Regions from separate parts of the Mesorhizobium sp. CNPSo 4661 genome, predicted to be linked through region 2. Evidence: predicted binding sites of a transcription regulator. Region 2 holds the regulator's gene; the other holds the start of a gene.
The links. The regulator HrcA, encoded in region 2, represses chaperone genes, less so after heat shock. The targets are predictions, from matches to a motif close to GTTAGCACTCNCNNNNNGNGAGTGCTAAC.
Positions count from the first base shown of each region.

Region 1: a site for HrcA is predicted at 2,835-2,863, ahead of AC0YKC_RS30730 (co-chaperone GroES). Genes of this name have one in related genera too.

Region 1 covers NZ_JBWGIO010000030.1:26,670-40,769, reverse strand. Annotated here, with positions in the region: partial or broken gene AC0YKC_RS30745 (PAS domain-containing protein) at 1-423, opposite strand, end outside; gene AC0YKC_RS30740 (hypothetical protein) at 519-734, opposite strand; gene groL (chaperonin GroEL) at 758-2,392, opposite strand; gene AC0YKC_RS30730 (co-chaperone GroES) at 2,442-2,780, opposite strand; gene AC0YKC_RS30725 (hypothetical protein) at 3,160-3,531, shown strand; gene AC0YKC_RS30720 (hypothetical protein) at 3,528-3,896, shown strand; gene AC0YKC_RS30715 (hypothetical protein) at 3,988-4,230, shown strand; gene AC0YKC_RS30710 (hypothetical protein) at 4,227-4,541, shown strand; gene AC0YKC_RS30705 (DUF1488 family protein) at 4,544-4,819, shown strand; gene AC0YKC_RS30700 (hypothetical protein) at 5,652-5,834, opposite strand; gene AC0YKC_RS30695 (metallophosphoesterase family protein) at 7,133-7,600, opposite strand; gene AC0YKC_RS30690 (ribonuclease Z) at 7,726-8,634, opposite strand; gene AC0YKC_RS30685 (YybH family protein) at 8,982-9,347, shown strand; gene AC0YKC_RS30680 (2-hydroxychromene-2-carboxylate isomerase) at 9,394-10,017, shown strand; gene AC0YKC_RS30675 (MFS transporter) at 10,076-11,269, shown strand; gene AC0YKC_RS30670 (acyltransferase family protein) at 13,076-14,100, shown strand, end outside.
Region 2 covers NZ_JBWGIO010000007.1:196,533-213,685, reverse strand. Annotated here, with positions in the region: gene AC0YKC_RS12750 (glucokinase) at 1-476, opposite strand, end outside; gene mepA (penicillin-insensitive murein endopeptidase) at 566-1,648, opposite strand; gene AC0YKC_RS12740 (SDR family oxidoreductase) at 1,801-2,703, opposite strand; gene queG (tRNA epoxyqueuosine(34) reductase QueG) at 2,717-3,868, opposite strand; gene AC0YKC_RS12730 (glutathione S-transferase family protein) at 3,849-4,541, opposite strand; gene AC0YKC_RS12725 (undecaprenyl-diphosphate phosphatase) at 4,702-5,508, shown strand; gene AC0YKC_RS12720 (YraN family protein) at 5,729-6,106, opposite strand; gene rsmI (16S rRNA (cytidine(1402)-2'-O)-methyltransferase) at 6,158-7,048, opposite strand; gene AC0YKC_RS12710 (hypothetical protein) at 7,286-7,474, shown strand; gene AC0YKC_RS12705 (outer membrane protein) at 7,748-8,410, opposite strand; gene AC0YKC_RS12700 (low molecular weight protein tyrosine phosphatase family protein) at 8,615-8,968, opposite strand; gene hemW (radical SAM family heme chaperone HemW) at 8,973-10,145, opposite strand; gene rdgB (RdgB/HAM1 family non-canonical purine NTP pyrophosphatase) at 10,142-10,819, opposite strand; gene AC0YKC_RS12685 (VOC family protein) at 10,819-11,229, opposite strand; gene rph (ribonuclease PH) at 11,495-12,211, opposite strand; gene hrcA (heat-inducible transcriptional repressor HrcA) at 12,431-13,528, shown strand; gene AC0YKC_RS12670 (hypothetical protein) at 13,600-13,797, shown strand; gene AC0YKC_RS12665 (PQQ-dependent sugar dehydrogenase) at 13,915-15,255, shown strand; gene AC0YKC_RS12660 (LysE family translocator) at 15,745-16,362, shown strand; gene cysK (cysteine synthase A) at 16,551-17,153, shown strand, end outside.

The sequences.
Region 1 (14,100 bases), on a different contig from region 2:
GCTGTCGATCTGCGACCCGAAATAATAGGCGACGCGCTCGTCGTCGTCATAGACCGGACTGATATGAAGCCGGTTCCAGAACGGTGTTCCATCCTTCCGGTAGTTGAGCAATTCGACGCTGACCTCGCGCTGTTCTCGTAGTGCGGACCGAATTTCCGCCACCGCGGCCGGGGAGGTTGCCTTGCCCTGCAAGAAACGGCAGTTACGGCCTAACACGTCGTCTGCCTTATATCCGGTCAGACTGAGGAAGGCCGGGTTCGCCAGAACAATCGGGTAGTCGTCCGCGGTGGCGTCCGCCACCACCATGGGCATTCTGGTCCGCTGAAAGGCCGTTGCGGCCAATTCCTTCCAATCCGGCGTAGCGCCTCCCGTCACCGCGGCCGGCCGATCAGTCTTTACGTGGGACGTCCGTTTTGGGCTCATAGGTTTGTCTCTAGCTGCCAGCGTTTAGATGGAACGTCGGTTAAGCTAAAGTGTTGCAAACTGTGGATTATCGGGCCGCCGCGATGTCGACCGGTTCAGGCCTGCAGAATGAAAAACACCGCCGCCAGGACAAGGGCTGTCCACAGCACCACGCCGAGCTTCAAAGCCAAGCCCCCGTGCGATGAAAGGCTCTCCCGCATGTCGGCCACCACATTCTTCAAGCTCCTGGATATGGCCGGGCTCGCTGCGACGGCGGCCGGCGACTTGACCCCAAGCCTGCCGAACACCGGAAACAGCGTCGGTTCACGCACGGGCTTATCCTGGCGCCAGGGTCTCAGTATGCCATTCCGCCCATGCCGCCGCCGCCAGGTGAAGGCGCGGCATCCTTGGCAGGAATGTCGGTGATCATGGCCTCGGCCGTGATCAAGAGCGCGGCGATCGAGCCGGCATCCTGCAGTGCAGTGCGCACCACCTTGGCCGGGTCGACGATGCCGGCCTTGATCATGTCGACATAGCCCTCGTTCTGGGCGTCAAACCCCTGATTGTGATCCTTGCTGTCGGTAAGCTTGCCGACGACGATCGAACCTTCGACGCCGGAATTCTCGGCGATCTGTCGGATCGGCGCCTCAAGCGCCCTGAGCACGATCGAAATGCCGGCGGTCACATCGGCATTGGCGCCGGTCAGGCCCTTGAGCGCAGACCTGGCGCGCAGCAGCGCCACGCCGCCGCCCGGAACAATGCCTTCCTCGACAGCAGCGCGCGTGGCGTTCAGCGCGTCGTCGATGCGGTCTTTCTTTTCCTTGACTTCCGACTCGGTGGCGCCGCCGACGCGGATCACCGCAACGCCGCCGGCGAGCTTCGCCAGCCGTTCCTGCAGCTTTTCCTTGTCATAGTCGGAGGTGGTTTCCTCGATCTGTCCCCTGATCTGGCCGATGCGCGCCTGGATCGTCGCCTTGGTGCCGGCGCCATCAACAATCGTGGTGGTGTCCTTCTCGATCAGCACGCGCTTGGCGCGGCCGAGCATTTCTAGCGTGACGTTTTCGAGCTTGATGCCGAGATCCTCCGAGATCATCTGGCCGGCGGTGAGCACGGCGATGTCTTCCAGCATCGCCTTGCGGCGATCGCCGAAGCCCGGCGCCTTGACAGCCGCGACCTTGAGACCACCGCGCAGCTTGTTGACGACCAGCGTGGCGAGCGCCTCGCCTTCGACGTCCTCGGAGATGATTAGCAGCGGCCTGCCGCCCTGCACCACCGCTTCGAGGATCGGCAACATCGCCTGCAGATTGCCGAGCTTCTTCTCGTGGATAAGCACATAGGGCTCTTCCAGTTCGACGCGCATCTTGTCGGCATTGGTGACGAAATACGGGCTGAGATAGCCGCGGTCGAACTGCATGCCCTCGACGACGTCGAGTTCGGTGTCGGCGGTCTTGGCTTCCTCGACGGTGATGACGCCGTCATTGCCGACCTTGTCCATCGCCTTGGCGATCATGGCGCCGACGCTGGCATCACCATTGGCGGCGATGGTGCCGACCTGCGCGATCTCGGCCGAGGACTTGACCTTCTTGGCCCGAGCCTGGATCTCCTTGACCACAGCCGCAACCGCCTGGTCGATGCCGCGCTTGAGGTCCATCGGGTTCATGCCGGCGGCGACGAGCTTGGCGCCTTCGCGCAGGATCGAAGCGGCCAGCACCGTGGCGGTGGTGGTGCCATCACCGGCAAGGTCATTGGTCTTCGAAGCCACTTCGCGCACCATCTGCGCGCCCATGTTCTCGAACTTGTCGGTAAGCTCGATTTCCTTGGCCACCGTCACACCGTCCTTGGTGATGCGCGGCGCACCGTAAGCCTTGTCGATGATGACGTTGCGGCCCTTGGGGCCGAGCGTCACCTTGACTGCGTTGTTGAGGAGCTCGACGCCGCGCAGCATGCGGTCGCGGGCATCAGTGGAGAATTTGATTTCCTTGGCAGACATGATTGATCATCCCATTCAAAAATTGGAGTGAGCCGTGAAGCGTGCCCGGTCAGGCGGCGTTCTTGACGGCCACTGTCTTGTCGACAATGCCGGTCTCGCTCTTGTCGATGATCCCCACGATGTCGGCTTCCTTCATGATCAGAAGGTCCTCGCAGTCGATCTTGACCTCGGTACCCGACCATTTGCCGAACAGGATGAAGTCACCGGCTTTTGCATCGGGCACGATCAAGGCGCCGCTTTCGTCGCGTGCGCCCGGGCCGACGGCGATCACTTCGCCTTCCTGAGGTTTCTCCCTGGCATTGTCGGGAATGATGATGCCACTTCTGGATTTGGTGTCGCCTTTGGCGCGCCGGACGACGACGCGGTCGTGGAGTGGCCGGAATTTCATGGGGGAACTTCTTTCTGGGGCCGGCATGGGCGGCCGCTGCTCCTGTATAGGCGCGTTGGCACTCGATAGATAGGAGTGCCAGAATTAATTCTCGTGGATGCCCAAACAATCGAATGAAATAATTTCGAGCCGCGCAGAAATTCATTGGCGTTGGCGGAAAACTTTCTGCCACCTTGAATTTCACGGATGCCGATTTGTTATTTCAAAGCTCAAATAAAAAGTGTCGCGACCTTGTTTGCAACTCAATTGAGGCGCATATGTAAAGTTCGTTGATTTGGTCGAGTTGGCTTTGTGTCAGAGCCCCGCCATTCACCACCAATTCTCGAAAACGAGTGCATGCGCCGGTCCGGCGCACATTTCGTCCCGTTCGAACCCTGGAATGAAACCGACGCTGACCACGGATGTACTGGCAGCGTCGGGCATCGTTCCGGCGGTTCGAGTGGGAATGATACGGAAAGGCGCCGTGCGTTTCCGCGGAAAGCCGCAATTGATGACCAGCCGCACCATACCCTCAATCGTTCGCTTCAGGGCGGCGTTTTCGCTGCCCGGCCTCGATACGCCGCAACCACCTGGAGAGTATCGCGTCGATCAAGACGAGGAAGCCCTCGAAGGGGCTTCGCTGATCGCATGGCGCCGCGTGGCCACCTTCATTCACCTGCCGGCGATCTCCGCCGGCGGAGCCACGCAGCAGATGGTGCCGATCGATCCGGCATCGCTTGAAGCCGCACTGGAGCAGGACCAGAGACAATGACGAGAACCACCACCTTGATGCAACGCAACACACGCCCGATCCGCCGCGAAGCTGCAACGCATCTGTTTGCCGTAGAACAGGCTGTCCGGCTGAAGGGCGGCTTTGGCACGTTCTCAACGACCGCGGAAATCTACCGCATCACGGCCACGCTCCCGCCGAGGGGAGATTCGCTGCAATACCGCATCCGCAGCGACGGCGAACGTCATGAACGGGTGGCGACGCAGGACAGTCTCGAATCGGTCGACAGGTCGCCCGGTGACGCCATGACACTCATCGAAAGGACGTTCGCACATGCCAAAGGGACAGAAACGCTCCAGCCGGGAAATCAGGAAGCCGAAGCAGGAAAAGGTCCTGCCCAAAGCTGAAAGCGTGTTCGGCACCCAGACCAGGCTTGCCGCCAACATCAGTTCGCCGCGCGGCAGGGCAGGGGCAAGAACTGACGCGGCGGGACGGGCGATGAAGATCCTGATCGAATTCTATCGCACAAGGGAAGCGGACGATGCGCATACCCTGATCGGCCGCGAGACCGTGGAAGCGGTCGACCTCGACGATGCGATCGAAATCGCCAGGTTTCTGGCCAAGACCCTGAACATGCCCCCACGGCCAGACGCCATGACGATCGCCGACGCGAATGGCGCAGCACTCTATTCGGGCGCTCTCGCCACGCAAGCGGTCAATGTGGAAAGGCCAGCATCATGAATGCCCGCAACACCGAAACCGATCGGCAGCGCAATGCCGCCGCGCCTCGGATCTGGGAAAACGAGGGTGGCGCGCCGGGACGCGACTTCACAAACCGTCAATATGGCCGCCGCGTCGAAGCGGATCGTTCCTGGACCGTCTATCGCGTCTTCACCGGTATTCCGGCGCATGAGGACGGCGTTGCTATGACCGGACTCAACCGTTCGGATGCGACGCGCAGCATGTTGTCCCTCAACCGGGGCAATACCGAGCGCCGCAGGGCGCGGGTTGCCGCGCCGCCAATTGTCCCGCACGAGACAGCAGCGGGCTAGTCATGACGCTCTCGTTTCCCAACCCCAGCCGCAGCTTTGACGAAACCCGCAACGCCGTCCGCTTCACTGGCCATGACGGCATGTTCGAAGTGCGCTTCTTCGTCGAGATCGAGGCGCTGGCAAAATCCGACAGCGCTCTGGCCGGGACAGCGGCGTCGGAAACAAAATACCTGTCAGCCTTCGACACCTTGCGATCATCCATCCACAAGGTTGCCGGCAAAGCCTACTCCCGGGACCGCCGCAGTTCCTACACCTTGACTGCCGCGGATTTCCGGTAGGGGCGTCCTATCAGGAACGTTCTGTTGCGACATGAAAGTCAACTCCTGACGCAAAAAACGGCCAAGGCGGCGCCGCAGTCGAGTGTCAGCTTTCGGGTTACGGCCAGCAACGTCGTTGTGTCCTGGATGGGGTTGCCAACGGAATGGCACTTTTCTGGCCAGTTCGTTTCAGAACCGGACCCTCTGCTTCCGGCCCCAAAGCGGCCGCGCAATACGCATTCATCCATACCTTTTTAGTCGCCCTCCCGTTCTTTAGGTTCGCCAGACCATACGAGATCATACGAAGGATATGGGTTGGCTAACCATCCGCTAAACCATTGATTTTCTTTTGCAATCTCACACCCTCTGCGACTAATATAATCGTTATTTATCAATATGTTACGAGGCAGTTCGCCAAAGTCGATTCAAGAAGCCGATCCGGCCACCCACCCATATTCCGTTTGTCGTCTGCCGAACGGCAGTTTTGCGCCGGTGGGTTCAAGGGTCGCCGCAATACTCCTAATGTGAGAGGATGAGGAGGTGTTGCATGGTGACGTTACGGATCTGGTTTACGTCAGCGCAGAAGGCCGAGCTTTGGGCCACCGCCACGCCCCGATCTTTGATCAATCTCACCGCCTCAAGCTTGAACTCGCGGCTGAACGTCCTTCTTTGCATTCCCACTCTCCAGTTCCGTCAAACACCTTATCCAGGTGTCCACGAAACTGGCAGCAGGCCAAGACGCTGGAAATGACGACGGCCAAGGCCCGCTGGCGTGTCTATGCGAGAAGATGGACACCGTTGCGCCAAAACCCGGCAGTGGCGGGCCTTACAAAAAGAAGGCCGCCTAAAAGAGCTATTTGCCCTTGTCTTTCGGAACTATCGAGAGCTTCGGCTTGTGAGCTTCATTAATGATCCTGAGAGCTTCGTCTCGGGTGATGCCGACCTTACGAGCGTAGAAGTCAGCCTCTCGCTCCCGTTCGCCATCTAAAAGGGCTTCAACTGCTTGCTTTTGCTTTCGCTTCGCCTTTTTGCCCATGTGCCGAATCATAGCACGTTTCAGGTCTTAGCTGAATGACCGCCTCGGAGGCCCGTCAATTCGAAACTGAGACACCACCGCAATTGAGGTGTAGCTCAGTTGGAAAGCTCCTTTTGCGGTTCGGGCCTAACTCCAAAGTGCTACGCATGGCGGTCGTGGCAGTACCTAGCCAGGTGAACCGCGCTGCTAGCGCCTTATTGGACTTAGCGACATGCTGGAACCGCTAGGATCGAACTTGTGGATTGCGGATGGCGGGATCGTCTCGTTCAAAGGATTCGATTACCCGACACGCATGGCTGTCGTGCGTCTTGCCGATGGGGGCTGTGGTTGTGGTCGCCGGTCGAAAGGACGGCTGAGATTCGAGCGCTGGGATCTGTTCGGCATATCGTCAGCCCCAATCGCCAAGTTCAGGGAGCTCCATCTTGCCGGAAGTCTGACTGACGAGCCGCCACTGGTGGCGTGACCCAGGCGTCATCGTAGGCCTGCCCATGGGGCGGGTTGTTCCGCGGTCAAAACGCACGAGAAAGCAAGCGATATGCAGAGGCTTGTCGATCCCAACGCCGAGCGCGTTTAATGCATTGCCGCCGACCGACGATCCGGAGGCCGTTGCGCTGGGCGTCTTTTCGACCACATTGGCGCTCTTCACTTGGCCCGCGCCGTGGAAGGGACCGAATTGTCGGACCGCATGCTCGCGGCAGGGAAAGCTGCGGCACGGGCAAGCGTGCGGCCGACGGCCCGATCTGCGGTCAGCGTCGACCCTCATCGAGCATCGGCATCTTTCTAATGGAACATTCGAGCACGGCTCCGGTTTGGACCAAATGCCGGACGCGAAGTAGTTCGCGTCATGTTGGGAGGCCTGGAGCCCGTTCTAATCCCTTCGGGCGGGCTCTTGCCAAACCCAGCGCCAAGACAAATATCAGGATGGGCGACCTCCTAGGAGATCGCCATTGGCAAGGAATACCCGTTTTCGGAGGCGCGTTCGGCGGCAAGCTTGCGGCTGGCACAGGCCTATCGGTTTATTGTTGCCTCCCCTGCGAGCGCAGGGCGGTGCGTGACGTCGCCGCGCTGGCCAGGCGGGTTCGGTCCCGATCAGCCTTGCCTGCAATTAGATCATCTGAAAATCATCTATTGCCGCGAGTGCCGCAGCGCCGGCCGGGACGATCGCAACATCCCCAGTGCGGTTCCTTCGATGGAAAGGTTGGCAATTTGGTCCAAATATCCCGAAAGCACATGTTCAGCTTTCAGCCCATTCCAGACATTTCTTGGCGTCCAATTCGCCTCAGGGTGCGTGCGACGCATCAAGCGTCGCCGAGTTCGTGAATGACTGGTTGCATGTGGCTAGGCGTGACATCGACCGTCGCCAACGTGATCGGCAGCTTGAAGCGCCGCCGGCCGGCGCTGCCGGGATTTAAGTAGAGCACCCCATCGACAGTCTCGATCTTTGGAATGTGAGAGTGGCCCGAGATTACCATGTCGATGCCAAGCGCGGCCGGCGAGATCTGCAGCGTCTTCAAGTCGTGAAGCACATAGACCGTTCGCCCCGCAAGCCGCACGAGCTCAGTCTCAGCGTACTGCGCGGCCCAGGTTCCGGTGTCCACGTTTCCTCTGATGGCGGTGACCGGCGCAATCCTTCGAAGCGCGGCGATGATCTCTGGCCTGCCTATATCTCCGCCGTGAATGATATGATCGACACCGGCTAGGCGACGCTCTGCCTCGGGCCTCAACAAGCCGTGTGTGTCCGAAATGATGCCGATCCTGAATGTCATCGTTCGAGCTATGGGAACCCAAAGTGCTTTGGGATCAGATACGATCGATCTAGGCCCCGTACCCGGGGGCGCGAGTCCACTTTACCTTTCAAAAGCGGACATTCTGAATTTATGAATACGCGCCCCTAGACCGTAAGGATTGTGAAATCCGTTGCGACCGCGGAGTTCGCAAACGTCTGCATGGCCTCGGCTAGGATTTCCTCATCAGAATAGCGGCCGGAGATGTGGGTGAGAACGAGTTGCTTCACATGGTTGTTCGCCGCCACCGATGCGGCTTCCGCCGCTGTGAGATGGCCGTACTCGCGGGCCATGCCTGAATCTCGTTGAAGGAACGTGGCTTCGATGACCAGCAAATCGGCGCCGCGTACCTGTTCTCTCAAACCATCGGTGGTCTCGGTATCGCCGATAATGACGAGCTTCTTGGCGCCTTCGGGCTGCCCAAGAACTTCTTCAGGTGCAACCGCCTTGCCATCGCAGAGGATGATGGAGCGGCCCTCCGCCAGTTCCTTTCTGATTGGACCATCCGGCACACCCAGCGCCGCCAAACGGTCCGGGCGAAGGTGTCGACGCGGCGGCGTCTCGAATACGAACCCGTAGCTATCGGTATCGCGATGTCGGACTTGGAAGCAGTCGATCCTGAACTCATCTGCGTCGACGACCAAACCCGGCGTCAGCGGCACGAGATCCAAAGAGATCGGCGACCGACCTTCGCCCCATAGACCCGCGAGCATGCGGGCAACGACGTCGAGGGTTTCCCGGCTTCCGTGAACGGACACGAGTTCTTCGCTCTGCCTGAGCCGAAGTGTCGAGAACAGCCCCGGAATCCCGAGCACGTGATCGAAGTGCGCATGCGTGAGAAGCAGACGGTCGAGCCGCCTGAAGCCGGCTCGGGCACGCAGCAGCTGTCGCTGAGTACCTTCGCCGCAATCAACCAAGATCCGCTGGCCTCCGGATTCAATGAGGAGACTTGGATGATTGCGTTCGGCCGAGGGCACGCTCGCCGAGGTGCCAAGGAATGTCAGTTTGAAGGTCATGAGGCCAGTGTAACCTCATGAACCACCAAGCAAAGGGCCTGCGGGAACACCCTTTGATACGTGAATCGATCTCATGGACGATGGCCTGATCATTTGCCGGGGCCACTTCAACGGCTGCTTTGCGCCTTAACTCAGACGTAGAGCCCGCCTTTGCGATATCCCGTAAGCGGACACATGTGCGCGGTGTGAGGTCGCAAACTGCCAGAAGGGAGACTGACACCCCCACCATGGGGCCACCGCGATGACGGTTAGATGGGAAGATGGCCGGCGGCCGACCCCGCATGGGAGAATTGTCGCATGTCTGAGAAATTGCTAATATAGCAATCTCACCCCTGGAGGGGCCGGCGGTGTCGATCCACGAGGAACTGCAGATTTTCTGGAATGCCTACGTGGCCGCCTATCGGGCCGGCGACGCCAAAACATGCGGCGCGATGTTTACGGCCGATGCCGAATTACATTCGCCTTATGCGCCTCCTGCTCGGGGCCGCGACGCGATCGAAGCCCTCCACGCAACCTGGACGAACGGGCACAGCGAGGCGACCGACAAGAAGATGACAGTGATGCACGCGGGCAAATCTGGTGACTTGGCTTGGTGCCTGGCCACGTACACCGAGGGGCTAGAAGTCGGCAACGGTACATCAGTCGACGTGTTCGAGCGGCAGCCCGACGGGTCATGGCTCATACGCGTGTGCAGCCTTAACAGCACCGACTGAGGCATTGGTTCGTGTCGAATCGGCTGCGGCCGTGGAGGCGGTGGGAATGAAGCAGATCGACTTCTTCTATTTCTTCGGGAGCGGCTACGCATATCTGTCGGTGATGCGCATTGCCGCGATGGCGAAACAGTCGGGTGTTGCCGTTCGATGGCGCCCCTTCAATGTCCGAACCGTGATGGCCGAGAACAACATTGCCCTCCGCACTCAGGCGGCAAAGGTGAAGTACATGTGGCGCGATGTGGAGCGGCGCGCGGCGACGCACGGCGTGCCTTATGTCAAGGCGCCCATCTGGCCGACCGATCCGGACCTTCTGGCCAACCGGATCGCCATGGTAGCGGCCGAAGAGGGCTGGTGCGAGGCCTATACCATCGCAAGCTTCTCGGCATGGTATCTGGAAGGCATGGAACTGGGTAGCCGCGCCCATTTGGGCCATGTGCTGGCCCCCCTCGGTCAGGATGTCGATGATGTGATTGCCAAGGCCGACGGCGCCCGTGCCCACGAGCGGCTCAAGGCTGAAACCGATGCGGCCCGCAGCTATGGCATTTTCGGTTCCCCGGCCTTCGTCGTGGATGGCGAAACGTTTTGGGGTGACGACAGACTCGAAGAGGCGCTGGCCTGGGCCGTTGGCCGACATGATCTGCAAGCGTTGAACAATGGTGGACGGGACTGAGCCCGCGACGCATTTGGTGAAAACCATGCGCCGATCGTCAGTCCTAGGGAGGATTCAAGTGCCGCGCCGCTGGACCATTCTTGCTGTCTTGTTTGTCGCTCGTGCCGCCTTCGCGTTCCAGTTTGGCAGCGTAGGGGCCGTAGCGCCGCAGCTTAGCCAAAGCCTCGGTGCGAGCCTGGCCGACATCGGCGTCCTTATCGGGGTCTATTTTGCTCCGGGCGTCCTGCTCGCCTTCCCCGGTGGTACCATCGGACGCCGCTATGGCGACAAGGCGATGGTTCTTGCGGGACTCCTGGCGATGCTGGCAGGCGAATTGCTGATGGCCTCGTCGGCGTCATGGAGCGTGCAAATCGCAGGCCGACTGATCGCCGGCGCTGGCGGCATTCTCCTGAGCGTCCTGATGACCAAGATGGTCGCCGACTGGTTCACCGGCCGCGAAATTGCAACAGCGATGGCCATTTTCGTTAACTCGTGGCCGGTGGGCATCGCAATCTCGCTCATGCTCCTGCCATGGATCGCAACGAGGTTCGGCCTTCATCTCGTCAACCTTGCTGTCGCAGGATGGATTTTGATCGGCCTTGTCCTCATGGCCTTTTTCTACCACGAGCCGGAGGCGGCCGCCTCCGTTGAAGGCGAACGAGGAAGTGTGACCTCGGAAACGGTCTGTGCGGTGATTGCCGCTAGCTCGATCTGGTGTCTCTACAATCTCGGTTTGGTGATGATCTTCAGTTTCGGCCCAACGATGCTCGTCGAGCAAGGTTGGTCCATGGCTGCAGCTGGACCAACGATCAGCATCGTCCTCTGGCTCACGGCAATTTCGGTTCCCGTCGGGGGCTTCCTCGCTGATCTGACCAAGCGCGGCGAAGCTATCGTTGTCGCAGGTTGCATTGGCTTTGCGCTGTTGACGGTTCTTCTGTCGCGAAGCGACCAGGTGCTTCCCGTCGTCATTGCCGTCGGGGCCGTTTGCGGCTTGCCTGCCGGGGCGATAATGAGCCTTCCTGCGCGTGTGCTCGAGCCGAAGACACGGGCGGTCGGAATGGGGATATTCTATACGGTTTTCTATGCTGGAAGCCCGGTTGGTTCCGCGATCGGCGGAAAGCTTTCCACGTCGTTCGGTTCCGCAAGCGCCGCGCTCGACTTCGGCGCCGTCATGCTCCTGGTCTGCCCAGTCATTCTGTGGTTCTTCCGCCGTATCGTTGCAGGCCAATCGGCTGGCACTTCCCTCGACATAGAACGCACAGGCAAACCTTAGGTGATATCCCAGGCCATGGTGTTGCTGCATAGCGCGGTGATCACCAACGGTCCGCACGGCAGACTTGGTGGGTGGATTCGTCGCCGGCGCGGTGATCGGCGCATCAATCGCTTACTACTGGTCCCAGTGACTGCTGCCACGGCAGCTTCGGCGATGTGCTGCCGATATTAGACGGTCCGTTCTCGGCCCCGAAGTGACCCGCCGCAATGGACGCTCTAGTCGGTCGCGCTTTGACGTGGCTATCGATCTGGTCGATGACCGCCTGCCATGCATCGTCGCTTATTGAATTGAAGGCCAGAACAGAATTATGCCGCAATCCAGAAATGCGATCAGTCCGATTGGAGGATGCATTTGAAGCAACGGAACGTCAGATTGTTCGTTTCTGCCGCGGTATTCGCCGGGGTCGCTATGGCAAGCTCGGCGGACGCGAAGTGTCTCGCCCCGAATGGTGAGTTCGAGTTGGGCCAGTACTCCTGTCTGGCGACAGGCCCCAATAGCTATCTCGCTCGTTGCGAAAACGACCAGAACGTTTTTTCCTGGAACAGGATCGCCGATTACTGTCCTGGCGGCGCTACCCGGATACCGAGGGCTGCCTCAGCCTCGTCCTGTCGAGGTGACGGTCAGATGTTTCCCGCGGGAAGTTTCGCTTGTTTGGCCGTGGCGGGGCAAGGTCACCTCGCGCGTTGCGACATGGTGCTTAATAGCCCTTCGTGGACGAAAATGCAGGAAGGGTGCTCAGCACTGCCATTTCAGAAAGCCGCGGAAGCCCCGCGACGCAACTGGCTTAAGAAGTCATTGGACCTTCCCCGTGGCCTGCTGAACCAGCTCTGATTGCGGCGCGAAGCGTCAGTCGGCACTGCGCCTGGATCTCGCCGCCCGCCGATTCTCGCCAAGCCTGGAAGTTGCCGTACTTTCACCTTCGGCCGGCGGCCAACATGGACATTTCCCCCGGCGGCTTTTCACGCCGTCGATTGGACGAAGATGAAAATCCGTACGGACCAGGCAGCCCTCGCGATAGGCGACATCAGGTGCGCCAAGGTCTGGAAATGCTCGACGACGAAGCGACACACGCCAAAGCGCGGACGGCACCCCCCAACGTGACCTACGCGGCGCGTCGTTGAGCGAAGAGGCGACCCGGCCGGGCTCGACGAGGGTCGAGGGCAGTCACGATGCTGTGGTGGTGATCACAGTAGACGCGATCCGCCGAAGTTGGCCCAGCACAAAAACGATAACCGCCGGGCACTGATGGGTCTTCGCTTACCGGGAAGCGGCACTGATAGACGCCTAGTTGGATGAGGGGGACGTCTCTCGAAGTCAGTCTGATATTTTCACGCATGATGGTCTTCAGGTTCCTAGTTCATAAGCCGATACCGGACTGACGGCCGCAGCGCGACCGCTCCGAGGCGAGCTTTTCTCGTTTTGAAAGGCTATGGGTCGTCATATGGTGTTGGTCGCGGCATCAATGAAGCCCCAGGCCCTGCTATACGAAGCCGATAGTTTGCGACTTAAGGCCACACCTTCGGCTGCCGAATGGCAGCAAGTCGCTGAACTCCCCCAATGGCGGACGGTCGGCTTGCGGCCCCAAATAGGCCATTCGCAACATCGCGAAACTGGTCAGGTTGTTACCCAGAGTTTCGGGCCAAAGCCCCACACCATCAGCGGGTATTCCTCCCCTTGCTCAGATCCAGCCTCAGCCCGTAAGCCGGACTAGGTGGGCCGATATGACGCGCGTGACCGCATCAAATTTCAGCTGACAGACCATCGAGGGTTGACATTCTGGGCTCGCTCGCCATGCTGCAGTGCAGCATGAACGATAGCCTTACCGATTCATCGCGCATCGAATGCCTGGATGGGCTTCGCGCTGCCGCCGCGTTGTGGGTGCTGGTTGGTCACTGCCTGCTCCTGACAGGCTGGCATCTCCCGGTGCTTGGCGACCCTGCGCTGGGCGTCGATCTCTTCATCATGCTGTCCGGCTTCCTGATGGTGTTCCACTATCAGTTGCGCCAGGACAAGGAGCCTTGGCAAAGGCCTGAAACCTGGCTGAAATTCTGGACGCGGCGTTATTTCCGCATCGCGCCGTTGTTCTACGTCATGATGTTCTTCGCGCTGGCGCTCGGCCCGTATCTTTATGAATCGCGGACGGTCATCGACGCATTCCTGGGCCGTGTGCCGCAGGCGCCCGAGCGCTTCCTCGACAGCAGCCTGAAGAACATCGCCGCCCACCTGACATTCCTGTTCGGCCTTTCCCCGAACCTTGCCTACCGGACGCCGCTGCCCGACTGGAGCCTCGGGCTGGAAATGCAGTTCTACGCGGTCTTCCCGGCGCTCATGCTTTTGGTGCGCCGTTTCGACTGGGTCTGGAGCGCGATAGTCGTGGCGGCTCTCGGCGCCTTCGTGGTGATGATCCTCAATGCGATCTCGGTCCATTTCCCGATGCCGTCGTTGCTGCCGCTGAAGATCCAGGTCTTCCTGTGCGGCATGCTTCTGGCGGGCGTCCTGGCGCAAAGGCAACCGCGGCCACTGCTTCATCTGGCCTTGGCCATGGCGCTTGCGGCCATCCCCTTCGGCGACGGCTACGGCCTCTCGAAGTTCTTGATACGCGAAGCGTTGGTGCTTGGGTTCTTTGCCCTTGTCCTCTACCGGATGCTGCCCGGCACGGCGGGTGCCATGGCGCGAACGATCGCCGTCGCATTGGGCGGAGGCGTGTTCCGTGTGCTCGGCGAATTGTCTTACAGCATCTATCTGATCCACCTGCTGGTGCTGCAGCCAGTCGCGGCATTCATCATTGCCCGATTTGGCGACGGCCTCGCGCCGCCGCTGCGCTTCGCCAT
Region 2 (17,153 bases):
TGGTTGAGCGCATAGATCAGCCCGGCGACACCAAGACCCGTTCCGGGGCCGAGCACGACCCGGCTCGCATTGGGCTCCGGCGTGCCGCCGCCGATCTTTTCCATATGCTCCTCGCCGAGCGCCACCACGGCCAGCGCCTGCGCCTCGAAATCGTTGAGCACGACGACCTCGCTCAGGCCCAGATTGGCGAACATCTGCCGGGGCTTCACCACCCAGGGGCAGTTGGTGAGCGGGATCTCGTCGCCGTCGACCGGCCCGGCGATCGCCAGCACCGCCGAATTCGGCTGGATGGACGAGCGGTCGAGCACCGCCGCCTGGATCGCCTCGTCGATGGTCGTGAAATTGGCGGTCTGGACGATCTGCGGCTCGGTCGCTTCCGAATTGGCGTCGAGCACGATCGAGAAGCGCGCATTGGTGCCGCCAATATCGCCGATCAGGACCGGGAACCGCAGCCCCGTCTCGTTCTCGCCTGACATGCTCTTGATCGTCCTCGTTGCGGCGCCACTGCGCCGTTTCAATCGATTGACTAGCGCATGGCCCCGGAAAGGGGAAGCCCGCTTGCGCGTCAGTTCCCGGGCCGTGGGCGCGGCAGCGGGATGCCGATCTTTGGCGTCGGCGCGAAGGCGCTCGCCGCCGACGGCATCGCGGCGTTGCCGCTGGAGATCGTTTCCGCCGGCTCGCTCGGCTGCGGCTCGGCCACGGCCACCGCGGCGGCGGCGCCGCCGTGATAGGTCACCGCCTCCAGCGAGGGCGCGTCCGGCGCGCCGAGCACGTCCTGGCATTGCTTCGGCAGATTGGCCATCGTCATCAGGTCGCGCGCCTTGGGCGCGTCGGGGTTCTTGTTCGGCCGCCAGGGCTCCTCGGTGAACCACCAGGCCAGCGGCTTGCCGCAGCCATCGTCGTCCGGCGTCGTCTCCTGCGCCTTGCAGAAGGGCGAGCCCGGCTGGCAGCCGATGCGCATATGGAAATGATAGTCGTGGCCCCAGAATGGCCGGACCTTGCGCAGCCAGGAGCGGTCGCCGGTAACGGTGTCGCAGAGCTTCTTCTTGATGCCGGGATTGACCAGGATGCGCTCGACCTCCGGATAGCTTGCCGCGCGCTTGAGCAGCCTGGTGTGGGCCGGCGTCCACAGCGCGTCCTTCACCAGATGCGTCTTCTCGTCGACCATCAGCGTCGCGCTCATCGATTCGCGCTGCGCCATGCTCAGCGGCCGCTTCGGCATCGGCGTCAGCCAGATGTCGGCGTCGAGACCGATCTGGTGCGAGGCGTGGCCGGTCATCATCGGGCCGCCACGCGGTTGCGAGACGTCGCCGACCAGAAGGCCCGGCCAGCCATCGGCCTGGGCGTCGCGCGCCAGTTTTTCGATCAGCGCGATCATGGCCGGATGGCCCCAGCGCCGATTGCGCGACGGGCGCATCACTTCCCAGCCCGGACCCTCCATCGGCAGCGCCACGCCGCCGGTGAAGCAGCCCTTGGAGTAGAAGCCGAAGGATTGCGCGGGCGCCACGGCCGGCAGTTTTCGCGCACCGAACAGGTCCTTCGCTCGGGGTCCGGCCGAGATGGCGACAGCCGCCAGCGCGGCCAGCGTCACCAGCGCCAGGGCTGCGGTCAGGAACGGTTTGCGGTCAGGCAGAGATCGCAAATTCATCAGGCTGGGGCCCCTCTCCAGTCTATCCGTTTTGCCGCGCGGTCAGGCGAACCTGATCGGGAACGAATCATACCACGCCGCGCGTCCCGCATCGATCATGCGGCTTCAATCAAGGAAGGGTGATGCCGAAAACCGCTTCACATTTTTCGGCATCATCCTCTCATCGGGCTGCGCGGCGCGCCGTCCCGCCAGTTGCCCTCGGCCCACATCCGCTCCAGCGCCACCCGGTAGTTCGGGAACCGGAAGCGATAGCCAGCGGCCTTGATCGCCTGATTCGCGACGCGCTTGTTCTCGCCATAGAAAGACCGCGCCATGGGCGAAAGTTGGGCGGTCTCGAAAGGAATTTCGGGCGGCGGTGTGAGGCCCATCAGCCCGGCGGCATAGGTAACGACGTCCTGCGGCGGCGCCGGCTCGTCGTCGGTGACGTTGAAAATCCCGCCGAGATTGTTTTCAGCCAGAAGCCAAAGCGCGCCTGCGATGTCGTCGCAATGGATGCGGTTGAACACCTGGTCCGGCTTGACCAGCCGCCGCGCCGTGCCGTCCTCGAGATTGGCCAGCGCGTTGCGGCCCGGCCCGTAGATCCCGGAAAGCCGCAGGATCGCCACCGGCTTGCCGATCTCGCGGCCAAGCGTCAGCCATTCCTGTTCGGCCGCCACCCGCATCACCGAGCGCTTCGACACCGGCCGGCAGTCGCTGGTCTCGTCCACCCAGGCGCCGCCATGGTCGCCATAGACGCCGACGGTCGAGAGATAGCCGATCCACTCAAGCGCCGGCATCTTATTCCGCAGCGCATCGCCGGCGGCGTTGAGCACCGGGTCGCCGGCCTCGTCGGGAGCGACCGACACGATGAGATGCGTGGTCTTGGCGAGCGCATCGCCGAGCTCGGGCGGCAGCGCGCCGTCGAATTGCAGCGGTTCGATGCCGGCCGATCGCAGCGCCTCGAACTTTTCCGGCGCCCGGGTCGTGCCGGAGATCGGCTCGTGGTGCGCGTTGGCCCGCGCGAAAGCCCTGGCCGAATAGCCGGCGCCGAAGATGAAGAAGCGTCTTTCGCTCATCGATGAACCTCCTTCAATCGGCCTTTGCCGGATGTGCCGGTGCCGCCAGCCATTCCTCGCGGACCATCGCATCCGCCTCGGTCTTCGAGGCTTTGGCGGCAAGCTCGCCAAATTCGCGCTCGGAGAGCAGCCGCGACAGGGCCCAGATTGCCGCACCCCGCACCAGCGGCGCGGCGTCGTCGAGCAGACCGCGCACAATGGCGGCCAGCGACGCATCGCCGGAATTGCCGGCGGCGATCAGCACGTTGCGGATGAAACGGTCCCGGCCGATGCGCTTGACCGGCGAGCCCGAGAAGAAAGCGCGAAACGCCGGATCGTCGAGCGCGAGCAGCTGCGAAAGCTTCGGCTCACGCAGATCGGCGCGCGCGGCAAGCTTCACCTCCGAAGCCACCCGAGCGAATTTGTTCCATGGACAGGCGGCCAGGCAATCGTCGCAGCCATAGATGCGGTTGCCGATCGCCTCGCGGAACTCGCGTGGGATCGGCCCCTTGTTCTCGATGGTCAGGTAGGAAATGCAGCGCCGCGCGTCGAGCCGGTAGGGCGCCGGGAAAGCGTCCGTTGGGCAGGCGTCCAGGCAGGCGCGGCAGGAGCCGCAATGGTCGATCTCGGCCTGGTCCGGCTCCAGCTCGGCCGTGGTGAAGATCGTGCCGAGGAACAGCCACGAGCCATGCGCGCGGCTGACCAGGTTGGTGTGCTTGCCCTGCCAGCCGAGCCCGGCCGCTTCCGCCAGCGGCTTCTCCATCACCGGCGCGGTATCGACGAACACCCTCACGTCGCCGCCTGCCTTGGCCACGATCTTGCCGGCGATCTCCTTCAGCCGGCCCTTCATCACATCGTGATAGTCGCGGTTTTGCGCATAGACCGAGATCGCCCCGCGGTCGGGCTTGGCGAGGATATCGCGCGGGTCGCGGTCCGGGCCGTAATTCATGGCGAGCACGATGATCGAGCGGACTTCCGGCCACAGCGTCGAGGGCTCGGCGCGCCGCTGAAGCGTCTCGGCGATCCAGTCCATCGAGCCGTGGAAACCGTCGGATACGAATTCGGCGAGCCTTGCCGGCGCCAGCGGGATCGCATCCGGCCGGGTCACGGCGACGGCCTCGAAGCCGGCGCGGCGCGCCTCCGCCTCGATCAGCGCGCGTAAGGTTTCAGAAATCGAGGTCCGCATAATGCGATACCGGCGACAAGCCGCGCACCCGGTCGGAGAGCAGCGGCCGGAATGACGGCCGCGATTTCACCCGCGTGTACCATTCGCGCGCGGCCGCATGTTCGCGCCAGTCGATCTCGCCCAGATAATCGAGCACCGACAGCGTCGCCGCCGCCGCGAGGTCGGCATAGGTCACCTTGCTGCCGGCCAGCCAATGGCGGGTGCCGGCCAGCCAGTTGGTGTATTTCATGTGCTGGCGGATGTTGGCGCGCGCGGCGCGGATCGCCGCCGAATCCGGCGAGCCGCCGCCGGCGGTTTCCGGCATCACCGGCTTCAGCACCCGCTCGCGCACCAGATGCCGCGTCACTTCGCTTTCGGCCTTGCTGAGATACCAGTCGGTCAGCCGACGAATCTCGGCGCGCTGCATCGGGTCCTCGGCGAACAGCCGCTTGTCGCGCTTCAGCACCCCGCGCGTCTCGTCGAGATATTCGGCGATAACCATGGCGCCGACGATCGGCACGTCGCCTTCGGCCAGCAGGATCGGCAGCGTGCCGGCCGGGTTCAGCGCCAGGAACTCCTTGCGCCGCGTCCACGGCTTTTCCTCGATCAGCGCCAACTCCTCGCCATACTCGCCGAAGGCGAGGCGGACGAACCGGCAGGTGGCGAACATGGGATGATGGAAAAGCGTCAGCATGGTTCCGCGATGATAGGGCGCACTGGCGAATCGTTACCCGCGCCGGTAAGTCTTGGCGGCCCGTCATGCGGCCGTCACGGTGTTGCGACCTATAGGGGGACTTCCGCGCCGTGACAAGCAAGCCGTTGTCCCCATCTATCCCCGAAATCCTGAGGTTGCCATGGAAAGCCAGACCATCGTCGAAGCGCTGCTGCTTGGGCTTTTGGAGGGCCTGACCGAGTTCATCCCGGTGTCCTCGACCGGCCACATCCTGCTTGCCGGCCATTTCCTCGGCTTTCATTCCACCGGCAAGGCCTTCGAGATCCTGATCCAGCTCGGCGCGATCCTGGCCATCCTCAGCGTTTATTTCAGCAAGCTCTGGCAGATGCTGATCAAGCTGCCCAGCGATCCGCAGACCCGGCATTTCGTCATCGGCATCCTGATTGCCTTCCTGCCGGCGGCGGTCATCGGCGCGCTGGCACATGATTTCATCAAGACCATCCTGTTCGAATCGCCCAGGCTGATCTGCATCATGCTGATCATCGGCGGCGTCGTGCTGCTTGTCGTCGACCGCATCAATTTCAAGCCGGTGCATCACGACGTCGAGCGCTTCCCGTTGAGCGTCTATCTCAAGATCGGCCTGTTCCAGTGCCTGTCGCTGATCCCCGGCACCTCGCGCTCCGGCTCGACCATCGTCGGCGCGCTGCTGATGGGCGTCGACAAGCGCGCGGCAGCCGAGTTCTCCTTCTTCCTCGCCATGCCCACCATGGTCGGCGCCTTCGCCTTCGACCTGTTCAAGAACCGCAACGTGCTGACCTCGGCCGACCTGCCGATCATTTCCGTCGGCTTCATCGCGGCCTTCGTCACCGCGCTCATCGTGGTGCGCTTCCTGCTCGATTACGTCTCGCGCAACGGCTACGCGCTGTTCGGCTGGTGGCGGCTTGTGGTGGGTGGCGTCGGGCTGGTGGCGTTGATGGTCTGGGGGTGAGGCGGGCTTCGCCCACACCGCTTTGTCGAGTTCCCGCCAACCCCCCTCTGGCCTGCCGGCCATCTCCCCCGCAAGGGGGGAGATCAGACGCCATCGCGGCTTTCGCCAATTATCGACGTCGAAGAAGGGCGCGGCGCCTAACTGCCAATCTCCCCCCTTGCGGGGGAGATGTCCGGCAGGACAGAGGGGGGTGCTGTCCCGCCGACGCCCAAAGTAACCCTCAATTCCGTCCATAAAACGCGTTCTCGACATGCACCGGCCAGCGCCAGGGCAGCACCGCCACCATGTCGAAACGCATCGAAAGCCTGCCGTAATCCGGCTGGCGCGACAGCCACAAATCCGCGGCGCCCTCGATGCGGCGCTCCGATTCACGGCCGATTGCCTCCATCGCCTCGATCAGCGTGCGGCGCGTCTTGACCTCGACGAACAGCACGAGGTCGCCGCGCCTGGCGATCAGGTCGATCTCACCGAGCCTAGTGCGGTGGCGGCGGGCAAGGATGCGATAGCCTTTCAGCATCAGCGCCAGCGCCGCCAGCCATTCGCCGCGATGGCCGCGCCGATAGGCTTTTCGCCGGTGGCCGGCCGTGCGCTCAGCCATCTTTTTGTTTGACCCTGATCTTTTCCAAAAACCGGTTTCCACTTTTTGGGATCATGGTCTGTCCCTAAGCTCCAGGAGCCGCCGGTAAAGCGCCTGCTTCTGCCCGCCGGTCATCTTCGCCGCTTCCGCCGCCGCCTTGGAGGCCGGCATTTCGGCGGCGAGCGACAACAACAGCCGGTCGATGTCGGCCGGCTGGTCTGCCACGGCCTCCGCCGGACCGACGCAGATGACGATCTCGCCCTTGGGCGTGTCGGCGGCCGCATAATGGTCCGCCAACTCGGCCAGCGTTCCGGTGCGCACCTCCTCGAAGGCCTTGGTCAGCTCGCGGCCGATCGCGGCTTGCCGTTCGCCACCCAGCGCCTCGACCATGGCGGTGAGCGTCTCGGCCAGCCGTCTGGGCGACTCGAAGAAGATCAGTGTTGCCGGCACCTGCTTGAACGTTTCCAGCTTGGTCAGCCGCTGCCCGGTCTTCACGGGCAGGAAGCCGGCGAACAGGAAGGCGTCGGAGGGCAGGCCGGAAGCGGTCAGCGCCGCGAGCGCGGCCGAAGGCCCCGGGATCGGCACGACGCGAATGCCACGCTCCAGCGCCTCGCCGACCAGCCGGTAGCCCGGATCGGAGACCAGCGGCGTGCCGGCGTCGGAGATCAGCGCCACGCTCTGTCCGGCCGCCAGCGCCTCGATCAGCTTCGGTCCGGCCTCGCTCGCATTGTGCTCGTGATAGGCGGTGGTGCGCCGCCGGATGCCGTAGCGTTCGAGCAGCACGCGCGAGACGCGCGTGTCTTCGCAGGCGACGATGTCGGCGGCGGCAAGCGTCTCCAGCGCGCGCAGCGTGATGTCGGCCAGATTGCCGATCGGCGTCGCCACCAGATAGAGCGCCGGCTGAAGCGCCCGCGCCGCGATCTCGGTCTGTCCGATCAGATAGCTGCGTTTGTCGCCGGTCACCGAATGCCCCTCATTCGAGCAATTCCAGGAAAAGTGTGAGCGGTTAGGCTCGGCGACTTCGCCGTAGCCTTCCGTCCGGAATTGCGAAAGAACCAAATCTGTTTCGCATGGCTGACGCCCCGTTGCAAAACGTGAGGTCGGCATAAAGGAAATCGCCATGCCTTTGCCACAGTGCGGAACGAAACCCACATCGGCGAATTTAACCCCTGATTCCCCGGGAGGAGGCAGGACCGAACGATGCCCAATCGCTTCGACATTTTTATCAGCCGACTTGAAAGCAAAACCGCCCGCGAGGGCATGGCCCCACATTCGATCGCCGCCCAGCCCGGCGCGCGCCGCGACAAGGCCGACCAGAAGCAGGCTCGCAACGGCGAGGCGCATGGCGAGAAGACCCGCGGCAAGCACCGCCAGAAGCACGACGCTTAGAGAAATTCCAGGAAAAGTGTGAGCGGTTTTCCGTCCGGAACTGCGTAAAAACAAAGAGATAGGTCGTTGATTAATGCATATCGTTGCCGCAAAACCGAGGTCACTTTTGCGCGACATGCATTAGAGGTATCGTGCCGCCAGAGTCACCGCGAAAGCGCAGAACCATGTGACGCCGGTCGCCGTTCGAAACGGTTGCACCGGACGTGCGCCGACAGGGAATGATGCCAGCCCGCTGGCCACGCCGCGCCTGCTAACCCACCTTCGCGTAGCCGCTCAGAATTTATAGTTCACCTTGGCAATAACGCTGTTTTCGGTCTCATTGAACCTGATCGAGGGTGGCGAAATGCCCCCGTCGCCAGTCTTCTTCCCGAAATCGTAATACTTCCACTCCACGCCTGCCGTGATGTGGTCCGAAAAGGCATACTCAGCACCAAGGCCAGCTGTCCAGCCGGTACGTGAGCCGCCATTCCATGACTGATCAAGTAAGACGGTCTGATCAAACTTATATTTCGTGAAGGCGACGCCGCCAGTCCCATATATCAGCAACCGATCGAAGGCATAGCCAGCGCGCCCGCGAACCGAGGCAAGCCAGTCCTGCTTCGTTCTGCAAACACTTCCAGCTGTCGTCGAGCACTGATTATCACCTTTGACGGATGATCCGTCGAAATCAGCTTCTACGCCCAGCACGAATTGTTGGATTTGGTAGTTGTATCCGATTTGGCCGCCATAAACGACACCGCTGCCGTTCGTGTTGAACTCCGGGCCCCCAAAATCGGTCCACTTGCTGTCATTCCACGCTCCCCCGACATTGGCACCGACGTAAAAGCCGGTCCAGCTGTAGGATGCAGGCTCGGCCGTTTGGGCGGCAAGATCGGCAGCGAACGCCGGAGTTGCGAAAACAAGCGACGCCAGGATGGCAAAATTGGAAGCTCGCATGGAAGTTCCCTAAACGACAGGCGCTCTGATCCGGTAATCGGCAGTCTTGAGAATATCTCCGATGTGACCGCAAAGATGTTACTTTTCGGTCACAGGAGCGGACGAAAGAGTTAGCTCAATATCGGTGTCCCGTATCAAATGTTGAACCGACAACGCCACTTTCTAACGCTATCGACAACCATGCCCCGGATGCGATGGGAGAAGTCAGGATCGTGTTGATGATCTCGCGGACGCGGCATTCAGATATCTTGGGACCCTCACTTCAAGCAGCCGCACCAGTTCCGGGTCCATGAATTCGTAGTCGTCTGGAATATCCAGGCAGATCACCCTGGCGCCCTTCAGGCTCGCCCGGAAGTTCTTCTGCAGCTTGGCGCGATGCGCCTTTTCCATGACGAAGATGACGTCGGCCCAGGCGACAAGCTCATGCGTCAGCGGGTTGTCGGCATCATGATTGGTGCCGGCCGATTCGACCTCGATGTCGGGGCGCCTGGAAAACACCTGCTCGGCGGTGGGGCTGCGCAGGCGGTTTTGGCTGCAGACGAAGAGGATTTTCTTCAAGCAGCTACCTGGCCAAATCGGCAACCACCGCATCCAGCACGATCATGCCGGCGCTCGTGGCACGCAGCCTCGCATTGCCGACCGGCGCCACCAGACCTTCCTCCTGCAGCACCGAAAGCCTTGCGGTCGAAAGGCTGCGCCCGGCAAACGTCTCGTAGCGCTGCAGGTCGATGCCTTCGGCAAGCCTTAACCCCATCAGCAGGAACTCATCGGCTTCCTCGGCGCGGGTCAGGATTTCGCCGCCGGTGACGCCGTGCCCTTTGGCCTCGACCAGATTGGCCCAGGTCTCCGGCATCCTTTCCGCTATCGTCACCGTGCGGCGGCCGTTCTCGACGAAACGGCCATGCGCCCCCGGTCCGACGCCGACATACTCGCCATAGCGCCAATAGGTGAGATTGTGCCGGCTTTCCGCGCCCGGCCGGGCGTGGTTGGAAATCTCATAGGCCGGCAGGCCGTGCGCCGCCGTCACTTCCTGCGTCAGCGCATAGAGGTCGGCGGCGTGGTCGTTGTCGGGCAGCGTGAATTTGCGCGCCGCGTAAAGCGCATGGAAGGGCGTGCCCTCCTCGATGGTGAGCTGGTAGAGCGACAGGTGGTCGACGGTATAGCCGATCGCCTGCTCCAGCTCCGCCCCCCACGCCTCCGGCGTCTGGCCGGGTCGCGCATAGATCAGGTCGAAGGAAAGCCGCGGAAAAATCTCTCGGGCGAGGCCGATGGCATGCAGCGCCTCCTCGACATTGTGCAGCCGGCCGAGGAAGCGCAAATCCTTGTCGTTCAGCGCCTGCACGCCGAGCGAGACGCGGTTGACGCCGGCGGCACGATAGCCGCGAAAGCGCTCGGCCTCGACCGAGGACGGATTGGCCTCCAGCGTCACCTCGATGCCTGCCGGCACGGTCCAGTTCTTCGCCACAGCCTCCAGCACCGCGCCGACCGTTTCCGGCTTCATCAGCGACGGTGTGCCGCCGCCGAGGAAGATGCTGGTCACCTCGCGCGGGCCAGTGCGGTCGCGCATGGTCGCGAGCTCGGTTTCGAAGGCGCGGGCAAAACGCTCCTGGTCGACCGGCTGGTGGCGGACATGGCTGTTGAAGTCGCAATAAGGGCACTTGGCCGCGCAGAACGGCCAGTGGATATAGACGCCGAAGCCGGGGCTCCGGTCGAGCGGTATCGTCACTGCGCTCATGCGGGTCCTGATCGCGCCAAATCCAGGCGTGCCAGATCCAGGCGTGCCTGCGCGAATTTCTGGAAGGCGCGGGCGCGGTGCGAAAGCGCCGTCGCCTGGCCGGGCTTCCAGCCATGCTTTTCTTCCGCGCTCATCTCGCCAAAAGTCTTGTCGAAACCATTGGGCAGGAACACCGGATCGTAGCCGAAGCCGAGCGTGCCGCGCGGCGGCCACACCAGCCTGCCTTCGGCCTCGCCGCGATAATATTCGGCCTCGCCGTCGGGAAAGGCCAGGCAGATGACGGCGACGAAGCGGCCGGTGCGCTGGGAAGGGTCGGTCGCGCCGGCCTCCTCGAGCGCCGTTTCGGTCTTTTGCATGGCAATGCCGAAATCCCGGCTGCCATCTGGCTTCTCGGCCCAGTTGGCGGTGTAGACGCCGGGCGCGCCGTCCAGCGCGTCGACGCAAAGGCCTGAATCGTCCGACAGCGCCGGCAGGCCGGTCGCCTTGGCGGCCGCGTAGGCCTTGATGTAGGCGTTCTCCTCGAAGGTGGTGCCGGTCTCGTCGGGTTCGGCCAGGCCGTATTCCTTGGCCGACTTCGCCTCGAAGCCGAACGGCGCCATCAGGTCGGCGAATTCGCGCAGCTTGCCTTCATTGTGGCTGGCGATGACGATTTTCTGTCCGTTGAGGGAATGCATCAAAAACCCCAGATCCTTGGCTCGGCGAATTCGATCGAATTGCCCGATGGGTCCCGGATATAGATCGAATGCCCGCCCTGCGGCCACTCGAAATCGCTTTCGATGGCGATGCTCCTGGCCGTGAGATGCTTGCGCCATGCGGCGATCTCATCGGCGCTTGCGGCGAAGCAGAGATGTCCCTCGCCGGCCGTGCCATGCGGCGGCACTTTCAGGCGAGCGTCGGGCGCCGGCGGGATCCTCGTCGCCTCGGCGTTGAAGAGAAGCAGCACGCCATTGCCGCAGCGGAAGAAGACATGGCGGCCTTCGACCTTGCCGAGCGCCTCGAGGCCGATGATGTCGCGATAGAAGGCTTCCGCCGCGGTCAGATCGGTGACGTAGAGGGCGGATTCGAGGATTGCGGAGGGTATCACGAGGCCCCCCTCTCTGCCCTGCCGGGCATCTCCCCCTCAAGGGGGGAGATTAGCAGCTTCGATGCCGCCGCGCGTTCTGCAACGCTGGAGATTGGCGAAAGTCGGTGTGACATCCAATCTCCCCCCTCGAGGGGGGTGAGGAGCGGTCCGCGCAGCGGACGCAAAGCCAATTGCTTGGCTTTGCGAACGACGAACGCCCGGAGCGACAGCGAAGGGCCGGCGCCGGCAGGCCAGAGAGGGGGGCCCAGGCTCGGCATCCGAAAACCTACGCCACCGCCATCTGCTGCAGGCTAACCAGCCGCGAAATGCCCTTCTTCGCCAAGCCCATCAGCGCCGCGAACTGCTCCTCGGAGAAGGGCTCGCCCTCGGCGGTGCCCTGGATCTCGACGATGCCGCCCTTGCCGGTCATGACGAAATTGGCGTCGGTGCCGGCCGAGGAATCCTCAATGTAATCGAGATCGATGACCGGCTGGCCGTCATGGATGCCGCAGGAAATCGCCGCGACATGGTCCTTCAGCACCTTGGCGACGCTCACCATCTGGCGCGCTTCCATCCAGCGCAGGCAATCGTAGAGCGCCACCCAGCCGCCGGTGATCGAGGCCGTGCGGGTGCCGCCATCGGCCTGGATGACGTCGCAGTCGACGGTGATCTGCTGCTCGCCCAGCGCCTGCAGGTCGACCACGGCGCGCAGCGAGCGGCCGATCAGCCGCTGGATCTCCAGCGTGCGGCCGCCCTGCTTGCCGGCGGAGGCCTCGCGCCGCATGCGCTCACCGGTCGAGCGCGGCAGCATGCCGTATTCGGCCGTCACCCATCCCTTGCCGGAATTGCGCATCCAGGCCGGCACCTTTTCCTCCAGGCTCGCCGTGCACAGCACATGCGTGTCGCCGAACTTCACCAGGCACGAGCCTTCGGCGTGCTTGGAGACGCCGCGCTCGAAAGAGATGGCGCGCATTTCGTCGGCTTGGCGTTTGGAAGGACGCATCGAGGCCTCTTGTCTTTCTTCTTATTTCGGAATCGTGGCCGGCTTGTAGACGCATGCGGCGCAAGTCGCAAAGGAAAATGGGGTCGCAAAGGAAAACGGGCCGGTTGACCCCAAACGCAGCACCGTGGCCGCAAACGCGGCACTGTGACCGCAACGCGGCACTGGGTTGCGCCGGTGTGGCTTAAGTCTATATCTTTCAACAGGAGGTTTCTCGCCGGTATGAACAAACCAGTCGATCCGACGTCCCAGAGTCCCGGGTTTCAGTCGCCGGTCCTTCAGTCACTCGACATGCGCTCGCGCGATATTTTCCGGCGGATTGTCGATTCCTATCTGCGCGACGGCGAGCCGGTCGGCTCGCGCAGCCTGTCGCGCATCCTGCCCTCCTCGCTGTCGCCCGCCACCATCCGCAACGTGATGAGCGACCTCGAGCATCTCGGCCTGATCTACGCGCCCCATGTTTCCGCCGGGCGGCTGCCGACTCAGACCGGCCTGCGCTTCTTCGTCGACGCCTTCATGGAGCTCGGCGACCTTTCCGACGAGGAGCGCCGCGTCATCGAGGCGCAGGTGCGCGCCTCCGGCTCGGGCGCGACGCTGGAGCATATGCTGACCGAGGCCAGCCAGATGCTGTCCGGCATGTCGCGCGGCGCCGGCCTCGTGCTCGCCTCCAAGAACGAGGTGGCGCTGAAGCACATCGAATTCATCCAGCTCGAGCCCACCAAGGCGCTCGCCGTGCTGGTGTCGCAGAACGGCGATGTCGAGAACCGCGTCGTCGACCTGCCGGCCGGCACCACCGTGTCGCAGCTGCACGAGGCCTCGAATTTCCTCAACGCCCACATCCGCGGCCGAACACTGGCCGAGGCACGGGCGGAAATCGCCCGCATCAAGGACGAGACCAGGGCGGCCCTCGACACGCTGTCGCAGGATCTGGTCGAGAAGGGCCTCGCGGTCTGGGCCGGCGCCGAAAGCGGCCTGCCGGCGCGGCTCATCGTGCGCGGCCGCGCCAACCTCCTGGAAAACGTCACCGCCCAGGCGGACATCGAATTGCTTCGCCACCTGTTCGAGGACCTGGAAACCCAGGACGGACTGCTGCAGCTGCTCGACCTCGCCGAGGAAGGGCCGGGCGTGCGCATCTTCATCGGCTCGGAGAACAAGCTGTTTTCGCTGTCCGGCTCGTCGCTGGTCGTCGCCCCCTATCGCGACAAGGACGCCCGCGTCGTCGGCGCGCTTGGCGTCATCGGCCCGACCAGGCTGAACTACGCCCGCATCGTGCCGATGGTCGACTATACGGCACAGCTGATTTCGCGCATGCTGCGCTAGGTGTATCGATATCCAGGTGAGGCCGGCCTGACCTGAATCTCGACGCGGCTGAGGGCGCAAAGGAGAAAAACATGGCGCTGGAATCGCTCAAGGCCCAGATCGACCTTCTGCTTCAGGAAATGATCAATCAGCCCGAGGACGAGCACGAGATCCAGGAACAGTTGCGCGAGAAATTGCGGGAGCTGCGCGCCATGGGCCTGCCCTTGCCGGCCGACCTCGTCGAGCTGGAAAAGCGGCTCGACGACGACCTGGATGCCGAGGAGGCCTGAGCCCGGCGCCTCGTCAAATCCGCGTGCGCGAGCTTCTCTTCTAGATCGGGCGCCCAATATGTCCTGGGTCCGGGCGCCTGATCGATTGAGGCGTGTTGGCGGACGACGGAGAACAGCATGATGCGGATCGCCGGCCTTGCGGGCCTCGCGCTGGTCCTTGCCACCGGCGCCTTCGCGCAGCAGGCCGATCAACCCTTGCTCAGCGGTGAAAAGGCCTTCGGCGACTGGAAGGCCGACCGTCCGGGCGTGCGCCGGCTGCTGAAGCCTCAGGACCTGCAGAAACCCTATGTGACGGAGTCCGCCTCGAACGGCGGCGGCGTCATCGATCGCCCCGAAGGCGCCAAGCCGAGACTTCCGCCGGGCTTCTCGGCCGAGCTGGTCGCTTCCGGCATCGACAGTCCGCGCGTCGTGCGCGTGGCGCCGAACGGCGACCTCTTCGTGGCCGACAGCCGGGCGAACCAGGTCCGTGTCTACCGTCTGGCCGAGGGCAGCGCCAAGCCTGCCGAGGCGTCGATCTTCGCCAAGGGCCTGACCCGGCCCTACGGCATCGCCTTCTACCCGCAGGGCGACAAGCCGCAGTGGGTCTATGTCGCCAACAGCGACAGCGTCGTGCGCTTCCCCTACCGCGACGGCGACCTCGAGGCTTCGGGGAAGCCGGAGACCATCGTCGCCAAGATCCCGGCCAATCATCACTGGACGCGCGACATCGCCTTTTCGCCAGACGGCAAGACGCTCTATCTGTCGGTCGGCTCCGGCTCCAACATCGCCGAGGATATGGGCGCGAAGCCGAAGGGCGGTGTCGAGGCGTGGGCGAAATCGCAGCCGCTGGGCGCGGCCTGGGGCTCGGAGGAAGGCCGCGCCGACGTGCTGGCCTTCGACCCCGACGGCAAGAACCGCAGGACCGTCGCCACCGGCCTGCGCAACTGTTCCGGCATGACCGTGCAGCCGGCGACGGGCGCGCTTTGGTGCGTCGTCAACGAGCGTGACGAGCTTGGCGACAATACCCCCTTCGAATACGCCACCGCCGTGAAGGACGGCGCCTTCTATGGCTGGCCCTGGTATTATATCGGCGACAACGAGGACCCGCGCCACAAGGGCGCGCGCCCCGACCTCGCCGGCAAGGTCACGGTGCCCGACGTGCTGATGCAGGCCCATTCGGCGCCGCTCAACATCGCTTTCTACGAGGGTGACAATTTCCCTGCCGACTACAAGGGGGACGCCTTCGTCGCCTTGCACGGCTCCTGGAACCGCAATGTCCGCACCGGCTACAAACTGGTGCGGCTGAGATTCAAGGACGGCAGGCCGACCGGCGAATACGAGGATTTCGCCACCGGCTTCGTCATTTCCGACGACGCGGTCTGGGGCCGGCCGGTGGGCATCGCAGTGGCCAAGGACGGCGCCCTGATCCTCACCGAGGACGGCAACGGCACGATTTGGCGCATTAGCTATGGTGGGTAGCTGTTTGGGATGACTGCCGTTGTCGAGCGGCAAGGCATTCACCGCTCATTTCCATGAAATCAGCGCAAACGCTGGCGATTTGCCGAAGCCTCCCCAACCTCGTCATTCTAGGGCGGAGCAAGGAGCGAAGCGACGCGCGCAGACCCTAGAATCCATGCCGTTACCTTGGCCGAAGGATGCAAACGGCGTAGAAATCTGCACCATTGCGGCGCGTCGAAGTCACGGCATGGATCCTCGGGTCTGCGCGCGTCGCTTCGCTCCTTGCTCCGCCCGTGGATGACGACTGGGTGGGCGTCTCGGCCAATCTCCAAGCTATGCCACCACCCCACCAACGCAGACATAGCCGACCGGTCAAAATTCTTCTCGCTGCGGAAACCAACTCCTTACATCGCTGGCGCAACGAATCCCGCCGTGAGGGAATTACCGTCGAACCGACATCATGATAAAAGCCCGGCTCTAAATCGGTTCCTACGGCCAGTTTCCAAAACCATGACACTCACCGGATTCCTCGCTTACAGCGCCGCGCTCGGCGTCGCCGCCGCCATTCCGGGGCCGGGCGTCACGGCGCTGGTCGCCCGCGCTCTCGGCTCCGGCTTCCGCTCGTCGCTGGCCATGTCGTTCGGCCTGATGCTCGGCGACCTCACCTATCTCACCGCCGTCGTGCTCGGGCTCGCCTTCGTCGCGCAGACCTTCGGCATGGTCTTCCTCGCCATAAAATGGGCCGGCGTCGCCTATCTCGCCTTTCTCGCCTGGCGCTTCTGGACCAGCGGCATCACGCCTGAGACCGTCGAGGCGCGGAAGGCCAAGGGCGGGCTGGTGTCGAGCTTCATTGCCGGGCTGACGGTGACGCTCGGCAACCCCAAGACGATGATCTTCTATCTCGCCATCACGCCGACCATCGTCGACCTGAAGACGATCACGCTTGCCGACTACGCCATCCTTGCGATGATCACCGTGGTGGTGCTGTTCGTGGTGCTGGTGCCTTATCTGGTTTTGGCCGCCAAGGCGCGCTGGTTCCTGAAATCGCCGCGCGCGCTGAAGGTTCTGAACCGTACGGCCGCCGGCTTTATGATGGGCGCGGCCGCGGCAATCGCGGCGCGCCAATAGGCTCCAATCTCAACCCGTCCCGATCTCGGCCAAGCCATTCCGAAATCGGGCCATTTCGGAAAATGCATTTCCGGTCACGGGCGCTTTTGAGCAATCGCCCCACTCGGATATTTTCGGGCGCCGGCCTATCTTGCGCGGCTGAAAACCCTATTCTGTCTGCCTGTGCCTTTGCCTTGGGAGTGAAACCAATGAACAAGCCCGTCTCTTCCGCGCGCGTGCCCGGCCGCGGCCGCGTCTTCAATTCGATCACGGAGACGATTGGCGACACGCCGCTGGTCAGGCTGGACAAGTTCGCCAAGGAGAAGGGCATCGTCGCCAACCTCATGGCCAAGCTCGAATTCTTCAACCCGATCGCTTCGGTCAAGGACCGCATCGGCGTCGCCATGATCGAGGCGCTGGAGGAAGCCGGCAAGATCGCGCCCGGCAAGACCACGCTGATCGAGCCGACCTCCGGCAACACCGGCATCGCGCTCGCCTTCGCCGCCGCCGCCAAGGGCTACAAGCTGATCCTCACCATGCCGGAGACCATGTCGGTCGAGCGCCGCAAGATGCTGGCGCTGCTCGGCGCCGAGCTGGTGCTGACCGAAGGCCCGAAAGGCATGAAGGGCGCCATCGCCAAGGCCGACGAGCTCGCCGCCACGCTGCCCAATGCCATCATCCCGCAGCAGTTCGAGAATCCGGCCAATCCCGAGATCCACCGCCGCACCACGGCCGAGGAGATCTGGAATGACACCAATGGCGAGGTCGACATCTTCGTTTCCGCCATCGGCACCGGCGGCACCATCACCGGC